DNA from 3 places in the Anaerolentibacter hominis genome. Region 3 is predicted to be linked to each of the others. Evidence: a T-box and tRNA genes for the amino acid it is inferred to sense, from the RefSeq annotation. Region 3 holds a T-box; the other regions hold tRNA genes.
The links. The T-box of region 3 lies ahead of ABCW47_RS14030 (valine--tRNA ligase). A T-box ahead of a tRNA ligase gene usually reads a tRNA of that ligase, here a tRNA-Val.

Region 1: it encodes a tRNA-Val, which carries the amino acid that the T-box ahead of ABCW47_RS14030 (valine--tRNA ligase) is inferred to sense. The anticodon was not compared.
Region 2: it encodes a tRNA-Val, which carries the amino acid that the T-box ahead of ABCW47_RS14030 (valine--tRNA ligase) is inferred to sense. The anticodon was not compared.

The regions. Positions count from the first base shown of each region.
Region 1 covers NZ_JAWDIX010000001.1:376,860-382,488, reverse strand. The annotation lists gene ABCW47_RS01640 (sensor histidine kinase) at 48-1,172, opposite strand; gene vanR (VanR-ABDEGLN family response regulator transcription factor) at 1,162-1,860, opposite strand; gene ABCW47_RS01630 (sporulation initiation factor Spo0A C-terminal domain-containing protein) at 2,234-2,557, shown strand; tRNA gene ABCW47_RS01625 (tRNA-Gly) at 2,639-2,709, shown strand; tRNA gene ABCW47_RS01620 (tRNA-Val) at 2,755-2,827, shown strand; gene ABCW47_RS01615 (HD-GYP domain-containing protein) at 3,002-4,327, shown strand; gene ABCW47_RS01610 (MBL fold metallo-hydrolase) at 4,344-5,228, shown strand; gene abc-f (ribosomal protection-like ABC-F family protein) at 5,532-5,629, shown strand, end outside.
Region 2 covers NZ_JAWDIX010000002.1:160,246-165,874, forward strand. The annotation lists gene mgtE (magnesium transporter) at 1-668, shown strand, start outside; gene ABCW47_RS09940 (DUF5131 family protein) at 701-1,423, shown strand; gene ABCW47_RS09945 (diacylglycerol/lipid kinase family protein) at 1,536-2,450, opposite strand; tRNA gene ABCW47_RS09950 (tRNA-Val) at 2,641-2,713, shown strand; tRNA gene ABCW47_RS09955 (tRNA-Met) at 2,744-2,817, shown strand; gene ABCW47_RS09960 (GntR family transcriptional regulator) at 2,925-4,397, opposite strand; gene ABCW47_RS09965 (response regulator) at 4,599-5,629, shown strand, end outside.
Region 3 covers NZ_JAWDIX010000005.1:133,924-139,552, reverse strand. The annotation lists gene ABCW47_RS14035 (hypothetical protein) at 1-99, opposite strand, end outside; gene ABCW47_RS14030 (valine--tRNA ligase) at 422-3,073, opposite strand; T-box leader at 3,263-3,495, opposite strand; gene ABCW47_RS14025 (aldo/keto reductase) at 3,634-4,494, opposite strand; gene ABCW47_RS14020 (hypothetical protein) at 5,029-5,439, shown strand; gene ABCW47_RS14015 (hypothetical protein) at 5,500-5,629, shown strand, end outside.

The DNA.
Region 1 (5,629 bases), on a different contig from region 3:
GATCCGGGACGGCCCGCTTTTCGGCAGGGCAGAACATAATCTTCTATTTATTTTGATGGAAGCCGGACTGTAAAAACAGTTCCTTGCGCGCCGCTTTTCGCGGCAATGCTCCCGCCATGGGCATTTACAATCTCCCTGGCAATCGCCAGGCCCAACCCGGAACCGCCCGTACTGCTGGTCCTGGATGAGTCCACCCGATAAAACTTTTCAAATATCTGATTCAGCTGTGCTTCCGGTATCAGCTTACCCTTATTTTTAAAGCTGATTACCGTCTCCGCTCCTTCCTGTACCACTTCAACTTCGATGACCGTATCCGGACTGCTGTATGCCGCCGCATTTTTAAGAATGTTGTTAAATACCCTTGCCAGCTTGTCCGCATCCCCGATTATGGTTAGATTATCCGGAACATGAACCTCTATGGTTTTCCCCTCCGACTCCAGAATAGGGTAGAATTCGTCTGCAATCTGCAGCAGCATAAAGTCCAGGTGAATTTCCTCTTTATTCAGAATGATGGTCTGAAGATTGTACCTGGTTATTTCAAAAAACTCATTGAGCAACTGTTCCAGACGATATGCCTTTTCCAGCGTGATCTTCGTGTATTTTGCCCTCTGTTCCACCGGCATATCCGGGGCCTCCTCCAGAAGGCTCAGATACCCGATAACCGACGTCAGCGGAGTCCTTATATCATGGGCCAGGTAGAGAACCAGATCATTTTTTCTCTGCTCCGCATCCCTGGCATCCTTTTCCCGCTTTTCCAGGGTTGCGCTTACTTCTGTGAACTTACGTTCCATAAATTCCAGCTCTGGTTTAAAAGAAACCGGTTCTTCCGATGGGTGGATCAGATGGTCAAGCCCATGATTGATCTGTGTAAAATACGCCGTAAACCGGTTCAGGGCAATGTAAATTGCTACAATAAGCAGCAGGAAAAAGGCCAGCGCTATCCAGAGGGCCTTTTTTTCAAGAAAAATATACTGGTATATTGCCACACCGTCGTAGTAGGACATATGAAACAGTTTCTGGCAGAGCCGCACAAACCCTTCTGCAAAAGGGGCCTGCAGCAGGCCGTCTACAAAGACTTTCATGATAACAGCCAGAACCGCCAGCGCGCCCAGTGTACACATCACAATGGAACCCAGGAATTTCCTTTTCAGCCGTTTAAAATCACTCGTCAATTCGATACCCTACTCCCCATACTGTTTTAATATATTTGGGACACTCCACACTGTCATGCATTTTTTCCCGCAGATGCCGAATGTGAACCATCACCGTATTGTTGCTGTTGGTATAATATTTCTCACCCCACACCTCCCGGAACAGTTCCTCAGAACTTACCACCTTGCCTCTGTTACTGCAAAGATGCCACAAAATGGCAAACTCAGTGGGTGTGAGTGAAACTTCTTTCTCGTTGAGCATACAGGAATAATCATCCTGGTTAATCACCAGCCCGGAGAACGCAATCACGTTGCCCTTTGGCTCTGTCTCTAGCTGATTATAGGTCGTGTAACGGCGCATCTGCGCTTTTACCCTGGCCAACAGCTCCAGAGGATGAAAGGGCTTGGTTATATAATCATCCGCCCCCATGGTAAGTCCTGTAATCTTGTCCAGATCCTGATCCTTGGCCGTCAGCATAATGACAGGAAAATTATACTTTTCTCTTATCTTCCGGCAGATTGCAAAACCATCCATATCGGGAAGCATTACATCCAGCAGAATAAGGTCCGGATTTTCTTCTTCCATCCGTTTCAGCACTTCAGTTCCATTGTAAAATTTCTCTGTCTCAAATCCGTCGTTCTTCAAGTATATCTCCACCAGATCGGCAATTTCCTTTTCATCGTCGACGATCATTACCCGTCCCTTCATCTAAATCCCTCCAAATCCATGCCTGTCTGTATTCAGTATACAGGATTTCTGACCGGCATGAAAGGAGTATATCTTAGGAAAATCTTAACGTTTTTTAAATTTAGCTGCATATCGCCATCCAGGCCCGTGTCAGACTATAGCCCATCTCTGCTGCTCCTCTGCAAGTCGTATTTTGTCAGATTGTCATAAAAAGCTTGTCGGAAACCATAGAAACGAAAGATGCCTTGTAAAAATTTGTCTTTTTAAATCAGATATTTCGGATTTAAAGCTATTGTGCAGTAACATAACCTGGACCGCCGGTTATCTCATCTTCGTCTGATACATCCTGTCAGCCTGCGGCATAGAAAAAACAATAGAAAGTGTGGGTTTGATTTTGTCTGAAGCATATCTGCTAATACGCAAGCTTGGGATTCCCGCAACATACCGGGGATACCATTTTCTGGCTTATTCCATTTCGCTGGCTCTGGAGGATGAGAACCGGCTGCTTTTTATCACAAAATGTCTCTATCCGGATGTTGCAAAGCATTTTAAAACAACGGTGCCCTGCGTCGAGCGCAATCTGCGCACAGTAATCGAAGTCTGCTGGTTCAGAGGAAACAGAACCTTTCTGGAGCAGATTGCGGGATATCCTCTGAAAACCAAGCCGTCTACCGGTGAATTTATTGATATTCTCGCATCCTATCTGCAGAAAAAATAGGAAGCCGGCTTGTTATCTTTTAAGAATCGGAACAATCCTTATTGACTTTTCCGCTAAAAACATTATAATAATCTTTACCAGGCGGATATAGTTCATTGGTAGAACGCCAGCTTCCCAAGCTGGAGAGGCGGGTTCGATTCCCGTTATCCGCTTATTTTATTGCATTTCTCACCCCGTCTGTGTTATAATTCCGATATGGAGACATAGCTCAGCTGGGAGAGCATCTGCTTGACGTGTAGAGGGTCGCAGGTTCGAGTCCTGTTGTCTCCATTTCTTTTATTTTCAGACAGAATCCTTCTTAAATCTTTAAGAATGGGTTCTTTTTTCATGGAATTTCAGGCTGATCTCCCACATTTCTTTTCCCTGTTCCAGGTGATTTTTCATAGTTTTTCCGGCTTTATTATGTTAGAATAATCTTATTTCAATAGTATGGGAAGGTACGTTATGAAAGTAATCAGCAGCATCGATATCATACAAATCATAAGAAGAACACTGGGCTGTGTGGACCCACGGCTGGTCGGCCACGGAGAGCGGGTCGCTGTTCTTATACATTCTATATTGTCGGAAGAAGGGAAACTGGATGAGCGGGAATTGATCAATCTTTCTCTGCTGGGGCTTTTGCATGATATCGGAGCGTATAAGACGGAAGATATTAATGATATGATGCAGTTTGAGAGTCAGAACTTCTGGCGGCACTCTGTCTACAGCTATCTTTATCTGAAAAACTTTTCTCCTTTTTTTGAATATGCAGATATTCTTCTCTTTCATCATCTGCCTTTTCACGCTTACGCAGCGTTCCAGACCAGACAGGCCTGCAATCCCTGTGATTCTATTACTGACCGTTTTGCCGCTCGGCTGAATGAATCCCATTACGCCGGATTGATAATGCTTGCGGACCGGATGGACATTCTGCTGCAGTATAAAGATCCGGAATATTGCCTGTCTTACGTTCGTAAAGAGAGGGGTTCCCTGTTCTCTCCTTATTGGGCTGACTTATTTCTCCGTGCGGCCGGCCAGTCAGATTTGCTTGGCAGCCTCAGAAAAAGGGATGCCGGTTCCTGCTTAACCGATATCACCAGGAATGCGGTATTTACCTACACAGAAAAGCAGCAGTTTCTCTCAATGATCGCCTATGCGATTGACTTTCGGAGTGAATTTATGGTTCTTCACACCATCACCACGGTATCGGTGAGCCAGGTGATCGGAGAACTTCTGAATCTTGAACAATCTGAAATCCGGAAAATATATTTCGGGGCGCTTCTTCACGATGTGGGAAAGGTGGCCTGTCCCATTGAAATACTGGAAAAGCCAGGTCCTCTGACACCTGCTGAAATGGAGATTATGAAGAATCATGTGGTGATAACAGAACAGATTCTGGGCGGCGACGTCAATTCCGAGATCAACCGCATTGCGGTGCGCCACCATGAAAAACTGGACGGCACCGGATATCCCCGTCAGCTTACAGGCGCGGATTTAACTTTGGCTGAACGGATCGTGGCGGTGGCTGATATCGTCAGCGCGCTGATAAGAAGAAGGAGTTACAAGGATGCCTTCAACAGAGAAAAGACGATGTCTGTTCTGGCCGATATGCGGGATTCCGGTAAACTATGTCCGCTGGTCGTCAATACCGTTCTTCAGAATTATGATCAGATCATCAGAACCTCAGAAACATATGGTTCGGATATCCTGTCCATGTACAGGCAGATCAAAGTCGATTACATGCAGATGTCAGCCCGGCTGCAGACAGTGGATATTCCAGCCGCAAGATAGAAAGGAGTACTAAGCGATGTATGAATTGATTCAGGCCGCGGCCAATACCTTTTATATTAACTGCCCGGCAAAAATCGGTATGTACCGTACAGATGATTCCCATGTCATACTGATCGATACCGGAAATGACAAAGAGGCCGGGAAAAAGATACAGAAAATCCTGACCGCCAACCAATGGGAACCCCAGGCCATCATCAATACCCATTCCAATGCGGATCATATTGGAGGAAACCGTTTATTGCAGGATCGGCTTGGCTGCCCGGCGTATTGTACCGGAGCGGAGGCGGCTTTTACAGAATTCCCTGTTCTGGAGCCCTCCTTCCTGTTTGGCGCCTATCCCCCCGCACCTCTGAGGAATAAATTTCTGATGGCCCAGCCATCCAGTGTAAACAGGATAGACATGCTTTCCCTGCCGTCTGGTATGGAGCTGCTTTCTCTTCCTGGACATTTTTTTGATATGATTGGCATAATGACCCCGGATCGTGTGTGCTTTCTGGCTGACTGCCTCACCAGCGAGGCGGTGCTGGAAAAGTATCATGTTTCCTTTATCTATGATGTAAAATCCTACCTGGCCACCCTGGATTACGTATCCAAACTTGAGGCGGACTTATTTATTCCCTCCCATGCGGACGCCGTATCGGATATCCGGCCCCTTGCGGACTTAAATCGTGCCAAGGTCATAGAAATTATAGAACAGCTTCTTCGGATCTGTGAGACTCCCATCTCTTTTGAAGAGATATTAAAGCAGCTCTTCGATCACTATGCCCTGCATATGGATTATAACCAGTATGTTCTCGTCGGCAGTACAGTCCGTTCCTATCTGGCATACCTTCTTGATGAAGGCAGATTGGCCTGCACATTTGCTGAGAACCGTCTGCTCTGGCAAAAAAATAAGGCTTGACATACGAAAACGCCTGCTATACCATTAGGATATTAAAACAGTGATGAGACGGAAAAGAGGTGTACGAATGAAGAAGTAATTTTTCTTGCTGCTATGTCAAAGAAACAGGTGATTTAAAAAGACGGTTTATTCCGTGTTTTTAGAGCGTCCTGATTTCTGCAAGAAGATTACTTTTTCATCTATACTTTATCTTGTCGCTGCAGGTTGTCCATGTTTTGGATTGGATGGCATACAGACGGCATTTCATGAAGAAAAGATGCAGAAATACTCTTCTGCGTCTTTATTTTTTTGGAGGTGCCAGCCATGTCAATGATACAGATTTCAAATTTAACCTTCTCTTATGAGGGAAGTTATGATACTATTTTCGACCAGGTCTCCTTTCAGATCGATACCGACTGGAA
Region 2 (5,629 bases), on a different contig from region 3:
TGCCGGTAGTGGACAGCGAGAACCGGCTTGTAGGTATCATAACGGTGGATGACGTGGTGGATATTATCGAGCAGGAAGCCACGGAAGATATTGAAATGATGGCAGCTATCACGCCGACGGACAAACCTTATATGAAAACCGGAGTGTTTGAGACGTGGAAGAAGCGTATTCCCTGGCTGCTCCTTCTGATGATTTCCGCTACATTTACCGGCCGGATTATTGCGTCTGCGGAAGATGCCCTTTCCGCCTATGTTATCCTGACCTCCTTTATCCCGATGTTAATGGATACGGGCGGTAATTCCGGCGGCCAGGCCTCTGTTACGATTATCCGCGGACTGTCGTTAAATGAGATTGAATACAGGGACGTACCCAAAATTGTCTGGAAGGAAGTGCGGGTGGCGGTGCTGGCGGGTGTTACCCTTGCGGCAGCCAATTTCGCCAAGATGATGATTATTGACCAGGTCGGAGTCAGCATTGCCTTCGTGGTCTGTCTGACGCTGGTGCTGACTGTCACGGTGGCAAAGGTAGTGGGATGTACGCTGCCCATATTGGCAAAGCGGATCGGATTCGATCCCGCTGTTATGGCAAGTCCTTTCATTACGACGATTGTAGACGCAGTTTCACTGCTGATTTATTTCCAGATTGCAAGGCTGCTTCTGGGCATATAGACACCGGGGCGTACTTGAAAAAGGAGAACACTATGAACTGGGAGCCGTGGACAGGATGCTACAAAGCCAGCGATGGCTGCACAAACTGCTATTTTTATGGCCCGCATGCCAAACGCTATGGTCAGAATAAGATAGAAAAAACCGATAAATTCGACTGGCCTGTCAGAACGAACGCAAAAGGGGAATACAATATTAAAGGCAATAAAATTCTGGCAACCTGCTTTGCAACTGATTTTTTCCTTCCGGAGGCGGATGAATGGCGTAAAGAGGTCTGGGCCATGATCAAACAACGATCCGATATCGATTTTTTGATCTTAACGAAGCGGATCGACCGTTTTCCTGTATCCCTTCCTGCTGATTGGGGCGATGGATATGAAAATGTAAATATCGGCTGTACGGTGGAAAATCAGGAAGCGGCTGATTACCGGCTCCCGTTATTTTTGTCTTATCCGATCAGGAGGCGTTTTATTGCCTGCGCACCGCTTTTGGAGGCAATTGATCTGACGCCCTATCTGCATGGTATTGACCACGTTACTGCGGGTGGAGAAACAGGCCGGGAAGCACGTGAGTGCAACTATGACTGGGTACTGGATATTCGGGAGCAGTGCGTGAATGCAGGAGTGACGTTCTGGTTTAAAAATACCGGTTCAATTTTCAGGCGGGACGGTATCGTATCAAAAATCAATCCGTTTAAGCAGTCAAGTCTGGCGAAAGAGCTTGGAATTGATATTTCCGACGGAAAAAGGTTATTTTAATAAAACGGTAAATCCTCGCCCGCCGGGCTGTGGATTTACCGTTTTATTATGGAAGTAGATAAGACTCGTAGCAAGTACGCCGAGGCGTACTTGAAATGTTCAGGAAACCTGATTATACAATCATACGGATTTTCCGGGGCGTAACCTGAAAGACCGCGTGATCGATACACCCTACATACTCTCCGTCCGCGTGGGTGATGAGCGGTTCATCCGCCGCTATCTCAATCCTTGCTCCATGTACTTCCCCGGTGCCCTTTACTCCCATATGGCGGCCTGAAAAAGCCAGTGGAAGCAGAAGCATCGCTTTCCATTTGGGCATCTGGTAGATGATGCAGGCAGACAGTTTTCCGTCGGACATATCCGCATGAGGCGCCATCTTAAAACCGCCGCCCTCGTAGGGCTGATTCATGGGAGACACAAACAGGACGTCCTGATAACGGGTCCAGGGACCATGATCCACCCGGAGACGTATATCCACCGGTTTATACTTCAGAAGAACTTTCAGGGAGAGGCACATATAAGAAAGCTTTCCCAGGTGAAGTTTATTCAGGAGCTTCTTGGCCGGGGAAGATAGATTGGCTTTGCAGATAGCCGCATCATAGCCCATCCCGGCACTTCCCGCATAACGCCTGGTCTTTCGGTCTGTCTGTATGATGCCATGGTCAATCCAGACAATCCTGCCAGCCAGAATATGCTCCAGAGCCTTCGCCGGATCTTTGGGGATACTTAAGCTTCTGGCGTAATCATTGCTGGAACCGGATGGTATGTAACCGAGTATGACATCTTCGTAAGTTTCAATGCCATTGATGACTTCGTTTACCGTCCCGTCTCCGCCTACGATCACGATTGTTTTCTCTTCCGGATACCTGCGGCAGAGGTCTCCTGCTATTTTAACAGCATGGAATTCATAGTGGGTAAAATGATGTGTATAGGCAATGCCCTTCTGATCCAGAAGCTGCTTAACGGATTCCCAGACTTCCTGGCCCTTGCCGGTTCGGGATCTGGGATTGATGATAAAGTGATACATGGCAATTCCTCTTTCGTTTGATTTTACAGGGAAGCAGTACTAAAGCCCTGGCGGAGCGTTATAAAAATATTATAGGGGAAGGCCTGAGGCAAGTCAACAAAAGGAAGGATGGAAGGAAAGTTAATATTTGTAAAAAAAGAGGTTGACAAAAGGGACAGGACTTAATATAATATCAAAGTGACTTGATTACGGGATCTTAGCTCAGCTGGGAGAGCATCTGCCTTACAAGCAGAGGGTCACAGGTTCGAGCCCTGTAGGTCCCACTTCTGTAATAGCGATATTACGGGTCACATGGCGGAGTAGCTCAGTTGGCGAGAGCACACGGTTCATACCCGTGGTGTCGGCGGTTCAAATCCGTCCTCCGCTACGAATAAAAACCGGTACGCATTGCGTACCGGTTTTTTTGTTATATAGGAATGTTTGGAGAAATTTCCTGTATAACGAAAAACATCCTATGCGCACTCGCGCATCGATTTATATCTCTGTTGACAGCATCCGGATAGACGGGGACAGACGCAGTTCCTCTGGGGAAATACCCTGGCGGGAAAGGTAGTTTATCGCCGTATCGAACTGCTGCACGGTTAATTCATGAAAGGTCCTGCTGCACTGTTTATAATCATTATTTTTCAAATGCTGAATCATCATTTCTGTAAAAGTCATATCAGCCCTGGCCTGGTAAAGTTTCCAATGTTCTTCCAATGAGGCTCTCAGCGGATACCCCCAGAGAAAGAGACCATATATTTTGGAATAGATTTCCCTGATCCCATTTAATGGGTGGTTTTCTGCTATAAAAATCAGGATATGCCATACGGTCCGCTCACACTGCCCATTTTGCCGGTTCCCCGCCAGCTGGTCAATAAAAGCGTTCAGTCTTTGCCGGGATACATGATTAAGAAGATCAAGCATGATCCCTTCACAGGAATACACGATAAGCTCAAAAGCCTGGATGAAAAGGGCCAGGTTCTGGCGAACGGCAGGACTGTTTAAATCTGGCTTATTACACTGCTCTCCCATAGTGTAAATACGCGTTCCCACTCCATTAACAGAGTGGGCAGCGCCTGCCTGGTTCAATAAGGTGATAGTCCGCCGTACCGTGCTGATAGAAATACCATATTTTTTCGAAATCTTTTCGTAGGAAGGCAGATAATTATGACTGCTGTATTCTCCCATGTAGATATCGTGCAGGATACGTATGGCCAGACTGTAGCAAAGCTGCGGACGGTCACGGTAAATTCGCCAGACAAATGGCGTACGATCTTCTTTTGAAGCAGGAGCAGAACCCGATGCCATATGTTCTTTCAGACGTGCTATATCCCTTCTTTGATAATCCAGAAGCATATTGTGTACGGCATCCCGGTCATAGCGGCGTACCTGGGCAATCAGCGACTGCATACGGTTTTGTACAAGACCTGCATCGTAAGGCAGCGGCCAGGTGGACGTCCGTGCAAAGGGAAACCCATGAAACATGGATGTTTCCCAAAAGAGATTTAAGGCCAGTGAATTATTCAGCTTCTGCAGAGTATAGCTGTAGAAACGAAACAGGTCATCCGGCTGAGCACGTTCTGATAAACAGGTAAGATAGGCAAGATCCGCATCGTTCATGTTCCTCAGACATTCCATGTGCAGTGGAATAAAGATGAATTCCCCAGCTTCGTAAAGGTCGAAAAAATCTTCCCGGCGATGGGAATAAAAACTGCGAACGAAATAAAGCCGTTCCTTCTCGGTCTGCCGGAATAAAATCCTGGTTGTCTGGCCGCTGTACATAGAAATATATCCTTCCGTTCTCAGACGCCGAAGCGCGGCTTTTACCGTTTGTGCACCCACACTGAATTCACGGCATAGTGTATCAATGGTGGGCAGAGTATCACCATAGCTATAATACCCGAATTGTATACGCAGCAGAAAATATTCATAGATCAGACTGGAAAATTGATGGTTGTCGTTCAAACGTTATATGCCTCCATGTTCCTTTTGACAATACTGTACCATTTTTCGGGTGAAAACGCCATAAATCATTGAGAACACAAGAAAATTATGATATACTCGAAAGGAACTATTATGAACAAGGTGTTTGCTTTTCAGGATGTATAGTGTCTGCTGGAATTTAGCTGCGGCAGAAGGCATATTAGATGAGGAGGAACTGTAAGGATGATGGAAGATGATATAGAGATGGACACAGAAGACATAAGTTCGAAATTTACACCTGCTGATTATGAATACAGCACACTGATGCAGCTTTTGGGTGTCAGTGTAAGTAAACACCTGCTGGACGAACATTTTACGCTGGTCTGGGCAAATAAGTTTTATTATGAGTTTACCGGATGGCCGAAGGAGGAATACGAAGCCACATTCCATAACAGACCGGATCTTTATTATAAAGATGACCCAAAAGAATGGAAAGAGCTGTCGGACGCAGTTTATGAGGCGATTCGGACAAAGAAGAACGGATATAAGCTGCTTTCCCGTTTCCGAAGGAAAAGCGGAGACTTCATCTGGATACAGCTCTCCACACTGTTCGCGGATGAATATATCAACGGGGTTCAGGTTGCCTATACGGTTATGACGAATATAGATGATGTGGTACGGATGCAGAAGGAGCAGTCGGTAACTTACGAGAGCCTGCCGGGCTTTGTGGCAAAATACCGGATCGACCCTCATCTGCGCCTGACGCTTCTGGAAGGCAATTCCAAATTTATGGAATATTTCGGAGCCGGCAAAGACGGGGCCGAAGGCATATTGCATCGGCAGAATATCGTGGACAATATGGATGTGATCATGGAGCAGCGGGAGAAGCTTCTGGCGGGGGAACCGGTGCATTTTGTCATGCGGGTGGAAAGCCGTCTTGGACAGTCTCTGTGGCTGCAGGTCAGCGCCGACTGTGTGGACTGGCAGGAGGGCTGCCCGATATACCTGGTGATTTTTATTGATATCACCGATGTCACCGAGCTGCGGCATATGCAGAAGAAACTGACCGAACAGACGGAGGCGCTCAAGGATGCTTTGTCTGTGGCAGAGCGTGCCAATCAGGCCAAATCAGATTTTCTTTCCCGCATGAGCCATGAAATCCGTACACCGATGAACGCTATCACCGGTATGACCACTATAGCGGCTGCAAATATTAATGACCGTCAGAGAGTAGCGGACTGTCTGAGCAAAATTGCACAGTCCTCCAAACACCT
Region 3 (5,629 bases):
GGTCATATCTGTCTTATCGTTCTCATATATTACTTCTTCTATCTTGTCCACACCGGGAATAAGCTGATATTTCTTTAATTCTTCCTCAAAATCAATCATATGGCACTCATCCTTCCGCAATCATTCGCTGTAACGCTTCCGTTACATCGTAAACCGGCAGTTTCTCGACTTTATTCTTCCATTATAGTATGAGCCCAAAAGCTTTTGCAAGAGCGAAATATCGCAGGAAATGACATATTATACCCGTGCATATCCCAGGTTCACCTGTGATATTGCCTTAATAAATCGTTTGAAACTGTCTTTGTTTCAAATTTACCGGTGCATATCGCAGGTCCGCCCGCGATACTGCTTTCATAAATGGTTTGAAACTATTTTTGTTTCAAACTTCTGCCCTTCCCTGCGTATTTCTCTCTGTATCCTCTTATTTTTTCAGCTGGGACAGCCGCTCTTTTACCTGTTCCATCATATTTGTATATTTTTCCAGCTTTTCCTTCTCCTCCGCAATCTTGGCTTCCGGAGCCTTGCTGATAAAACGTTCGTTGGAAAGCATGCCGGTAACTCGCTTCAACTCGCCGTCCAGTCTGGCTCTTTCTTTCTCAAGCCTCTCTATTTCCTTCTCAATATCCACCAGTTCAGCAAACGGTATATAGATTGTAGCACCTGGAATTACAGTGGAAACCGCATCCTCCGGAATGCCATTTTTATCCGACTGAACCTTCACTTCACTTGCATAGCCAAGTGTTGCAAAGAAAATCTTGCTGGTCTCGAAAATACCGCGGAGTTTTTCTTCCTCGGAAACAACAATAACCTGCGCTTTTTTGCTTGGCGGTACATTCATATCACTGCGCACGGTACGGATGCCCTTTACGGCTGCCTTAATCGTCTCCACCGCCTCTTCATCTGCGGCGAAGTGATACTCTTCTTGATACTCCGGCCAGGAAGAAATCATAATAGATTCTTCCTCCTGCTGTATCGTACAGAAGATTTCCTCCGTTACAAACGGCATATAGGGATGAAGCAGCTTTAATGAGGTAGTTAAAACGGTGCGAAGCGTCCAGATAGCCGCCGCCTTTGTCGTATCTTCTTCCCCGTAGAAACGGGGTTTTACCATCTCAATATACCAGTCGCAGAATTCTTCCCAGATAAAATCATAGATCTTCTGTACCGCAATGCCAAGCTCATAGCTTTCCATATTATCGGTAACATCCCGTACCAGGTCATTGCACTTGGACAATATCCATTTGTCCGCCTGGGTAAGCTCAGAAAGCTTCACATCCTGCCCGCACAGCGCTTCGCCCGCCTGCTCCATATTCATTATAATAAACCGTGAAGCATTCCATACCTTATTGGCGAAGTTCCGGCTGGCTTCCACTCTCTCCCAATAAAAGCGCATATCATTTCCAGGAGCATTTCCGGTAATCAGGGTAAGACGCAGGGCATCCGCGCCGTATTTATCAATCACTTCAAGAGGGTCAATTCCGTTGCCCAGCGATTTGCTCATCTTACGCCCCTGGGAATCTCTCACAAGGCCGTGGATCAGCACTGTATGGAACGGCGTTGTTCCCATATGCTCCAGCCCGGAAAATACCATACGGATAACCCAGAAGAAAATGATATCATAGCCTGTTACCAGTACGTCCGTGGGGTAGAAATAATCCAGATCCTCTGTTTTATCCGGCCAGCCCAATGTGGAAAATGGCCACAGCGCCGAGCTGAACCAGGTATCTAGTGTGTCCTCATCCTGCGTCAAATGAACGGAACCGCACTTCGGACATACAGCGGGCGCTTCTTTTGCTACTACGATCTCCCCACATTCGTCACAATAGTATGCAGGAATCCGGTGTCCCCACCACAGCTGTCTGGAAATACACCAGTCGCGGATATTTTCCAGCCAGTGAAGATAGATCTTGTCAAACCGCTCCGGCACAAATTTCAAATCCTGATTTTTCAGAGCTTCAATCGCCGGTTTTGCCAATTCTTCCATTTTAACAAACCACTGCTGTTTTACCATAGGTTCAATGGTCGTCTTGCAGCGGTCATGGGTACCGACATTGTGAACGTGTTCTTCTACACGAACCAGCAGGCCCAATTCTTCCAGTTCTTTTACAATGGCCCTGCGGGCCTCATAGCGGTCCATTCCCTTGAATTTGCCGCCATTGCCGTTGATGGTTCCATCGTCGTTTAAAATATTGATCTCCGGCAGATTATGACGCTTCCCTACCTCAAAGTCATTGGGGTCATGAGCCGGCGTAATCTTTACGACACCCGTTCCAAACTCACGGTCTACATAGGAATCGGCCACAATCGGGATCTCACGGTTCATCAGGGGCAGCATTACGCTCTTTCCAACCAGATGGGTGTAGCGCTCATCCTCCGGATTAACCGCCAGAGCCGTATCACCCAGCATCGTTTCCGGACGGGTTGTGGCTATTTCCACAAATTCATCGCTGCCTACAATCGGATATTGAATATGCCAGAAATGCCCGCTCTGCTCCTCGTGCTCTACCTCCGCATCCGAGATAGAAGTCTGGCATATCGGACACCAGTTGATAATCCGGGAGCCTTTATAGATATAGCCTTTGTTATACAGATTAACGAATACTTCCGTAACAGCCCTGGAACATCCTTCATCCATGGTAAAACGTTCCCTGTCCCAGTCACAGGATGAGCCCAGTTTTTTCAGCTGGCTGATGATACGTCCGCCGTACTCTTCCTTCCACTCCCAGGCGCGCTCAAGAAAGCCATCACGGCCCAGATCCTCTTTCTCGATTCCTTCTTCTTTCAGCTGTTGGATAATCTTGACCTCGGTCGCTATGCTGGCGTGATCCGTGCCCGGCTGCCAGAGTGCATTATAGCCCTGCATCCGTTTAAAACGAATCAGAATATCCTGCATGGTGTTGTCCAGTGCATGGCCCATATGGAGCTGCCCGGTAATATTTGGAGGCGGAATCACAATCGTAAATGGTTTTTTACTTCTGTCTACTTCAGCGTGAAAATATTTTTTATTCATCCACTTTTCATAGAGGCGGTCTTCAATCGCCTGTGGATTGTACGTCTTTTCAAGATTTTTCATCCTGTTTCTCCTTCCTTAGCGTAAATAACTTTTTTGGTTTAAAATCCCACAGCACAGCCTGCTAGTATGGGATGGCCGGTTCTGATGTAAGATTTTAGAATAGGTATGGCTCGCTTGATTTACTCTTCCTGCGCCGGACTCGCTTGCTTATGTCCGGCTCAGGGTAACAAGAAAGGTGGTACCGCGTTTCGAAAGGACGAAAACCGTGGTACCACCTTTATTCATACTGCAAACAGGTTTCTGCACCTGTAACATACAATATCTCAGCCGTCATTAACGGAACGACCCGTTATTTCTTACTCTGTTCGGAAATACTGTTCCGGAGCTACCTTCGGCAGATACTTCTTTGAACCTTCTTTCAGCCAGCGAAAGATTCTCTCTGAAAAGGTTATCCGCTTACTCCTCTCCTTCACTACATTTATGCTATTTGATTGCCTTTCGGCTCTTGGTTATTCACTATAGTATGCGAATCCGTACGATCTGTCAAGGGGGTCTGTACATTTAAGCTGCACAGGCAGATTCGGACAGCCGCTTTTCTGCTTCGTGAATCTGCCATCTAATTAGAACGGCAGTTTGCCATCCGGCTGCAGACCTGACCAACCTGTCTGCTCCATGTTCATAATTGCTTCCATATCTTCGTTTGAAATTTCAAAGTCAAATACTTCCGTATTCTGAATAATTCTATCTTTATGAACAGATTTCGGCATCGGCAGTACGCCGTACTGAAGACAGAACCGGATACACAGCTGTGCAACGGATTTGTTGTATTTCTGTGCAATGCCTTTTAAGAATTCATTGTTCAGGACTGCGCCGCTGCCAAGCGGACTCCATGCCTCCACTACAATGTCATTTGCCTTGCAGTATTCTACCAGTTCTTTCTGAATATATCCAGGATGGATTTCAATCTGATTCACCATCGGTTTTACCGTATAATTCAATGCATCAATATGATGAACGTAGAAGTTGCTCAGTCCGATCGCACGCAGAACGCCTTCTTTATATAAATCTTCCATGGCTCTCCATGCGTCCCTGTTCTTCTCCTGCCAGCAGTCTTTATGAGGGGTGGAAATCGGCCAGTGGATTAACAGTAAATCCAGATATTCACAACCCAGTTTTTCAATGGATTCACGGACAGCTGCTTTTGTATCTTCATAGTCTTTTCTGTCACACCATAATTTTGTCGTAATGAAAATATCTTCTCTCTTCAGTCCAGCCGCTGCAAGACCTTCCTTGATACCATCGCCTACGCTCTGCTCGTTGTGATAAGCCTGCGCCGTATCAATATGACGGTATCCGGCAATAATTGCTTCTTTCGTTGACTCACGCGCCACATCCCCGTCCGGAGTCTGCCAAGTACCATATCCCACACAGGGAATAGTCACACCGTTATACATTGTGTACACATCTGTTAACCCTTTCATAATTACCTCCATGTCTGAGCTGATTTTAGTGAAGACACGCACATGGGAAACCGCGCAGGCGATATCCCATGCAGCGTCAAAGCTGTTTGAGGCTCCGGCTCAAACAGCCGATCGAAAAATCATCACAACTGTGGAATTTTTCAATCTTAACCTTCCGTGCTAACTACAGTTTGGCTGCAGTTATTTGTTTCGTTCTGTACTCTCCCTACAGGCCGGTCTAAAACCGGCATCTCTGCCCTGAACCCCACCCTCATCCGGAGCCATGCACCGCGCATCCGCAAACTTGCGTTGTGATACTGCGGTCATGGGCACAGCTATCCGCTGTCCGATACCGGGATCAGGGACTGCATGTCCATATCATATGGCCAAATGGCAAAACCAACTTGTCATACAACACCATGCATAAATTATGATACACCAAATATTAGCATTTGACAAGCTTGCTTCAACCTTTTCACCGCTATTTTACGTCCACTTGGTATTTTCATTTTTCTTTCCACATAAGCTAATAAAAAAACGAGGATATCAATAAATATGCCAGGTATTTTTGGACGTGGTTCCGAATTTTTAAAAGCAGCTCTGCCCTATGTTGATCCGGCCACCGGGGAACGGCTGAGCCTTATCTTAAAAGTAGCTGAATTATCCGACTCGATACATAATGCGGGTCAGACACCGGATCTTTCGGCAGCTTCCATAGGGAATGAACAGCCACTTGATATGGAGGGTCTGCTTTCTTCTGTACGCCCCCTCTGTATGGGGAGAGAGCTGGAAATGGTGGATATGATGTTAAACTTTGTCAAAGTCCGCAAGATGTACTCCACCTATTCCAGTTTTTCCGGCAAGAGACCGGGACTTGGAGCCGGTAACCCTCTGTTCGACATGCTTATGCAGCAGATGTCACCGGAACAGAGACAAAACTTTGATGCGATGCAGTCTATGTTGTGAACGCCTGCCTACAACCTGCAGACCGCAGAAATTCGCGATGAAAACAGAAAGGAGGCTTTTATGCCGATGAACTGGTCGGACAATCCCGCATTTCGGAATATGGACCCCAGAAAAATGGAGCTGCTGAACAATTTAGCTGCCGCGGGGAAAGGAAAGTCTACTGAACAGATGGTTCCTCTTATCATGCAGA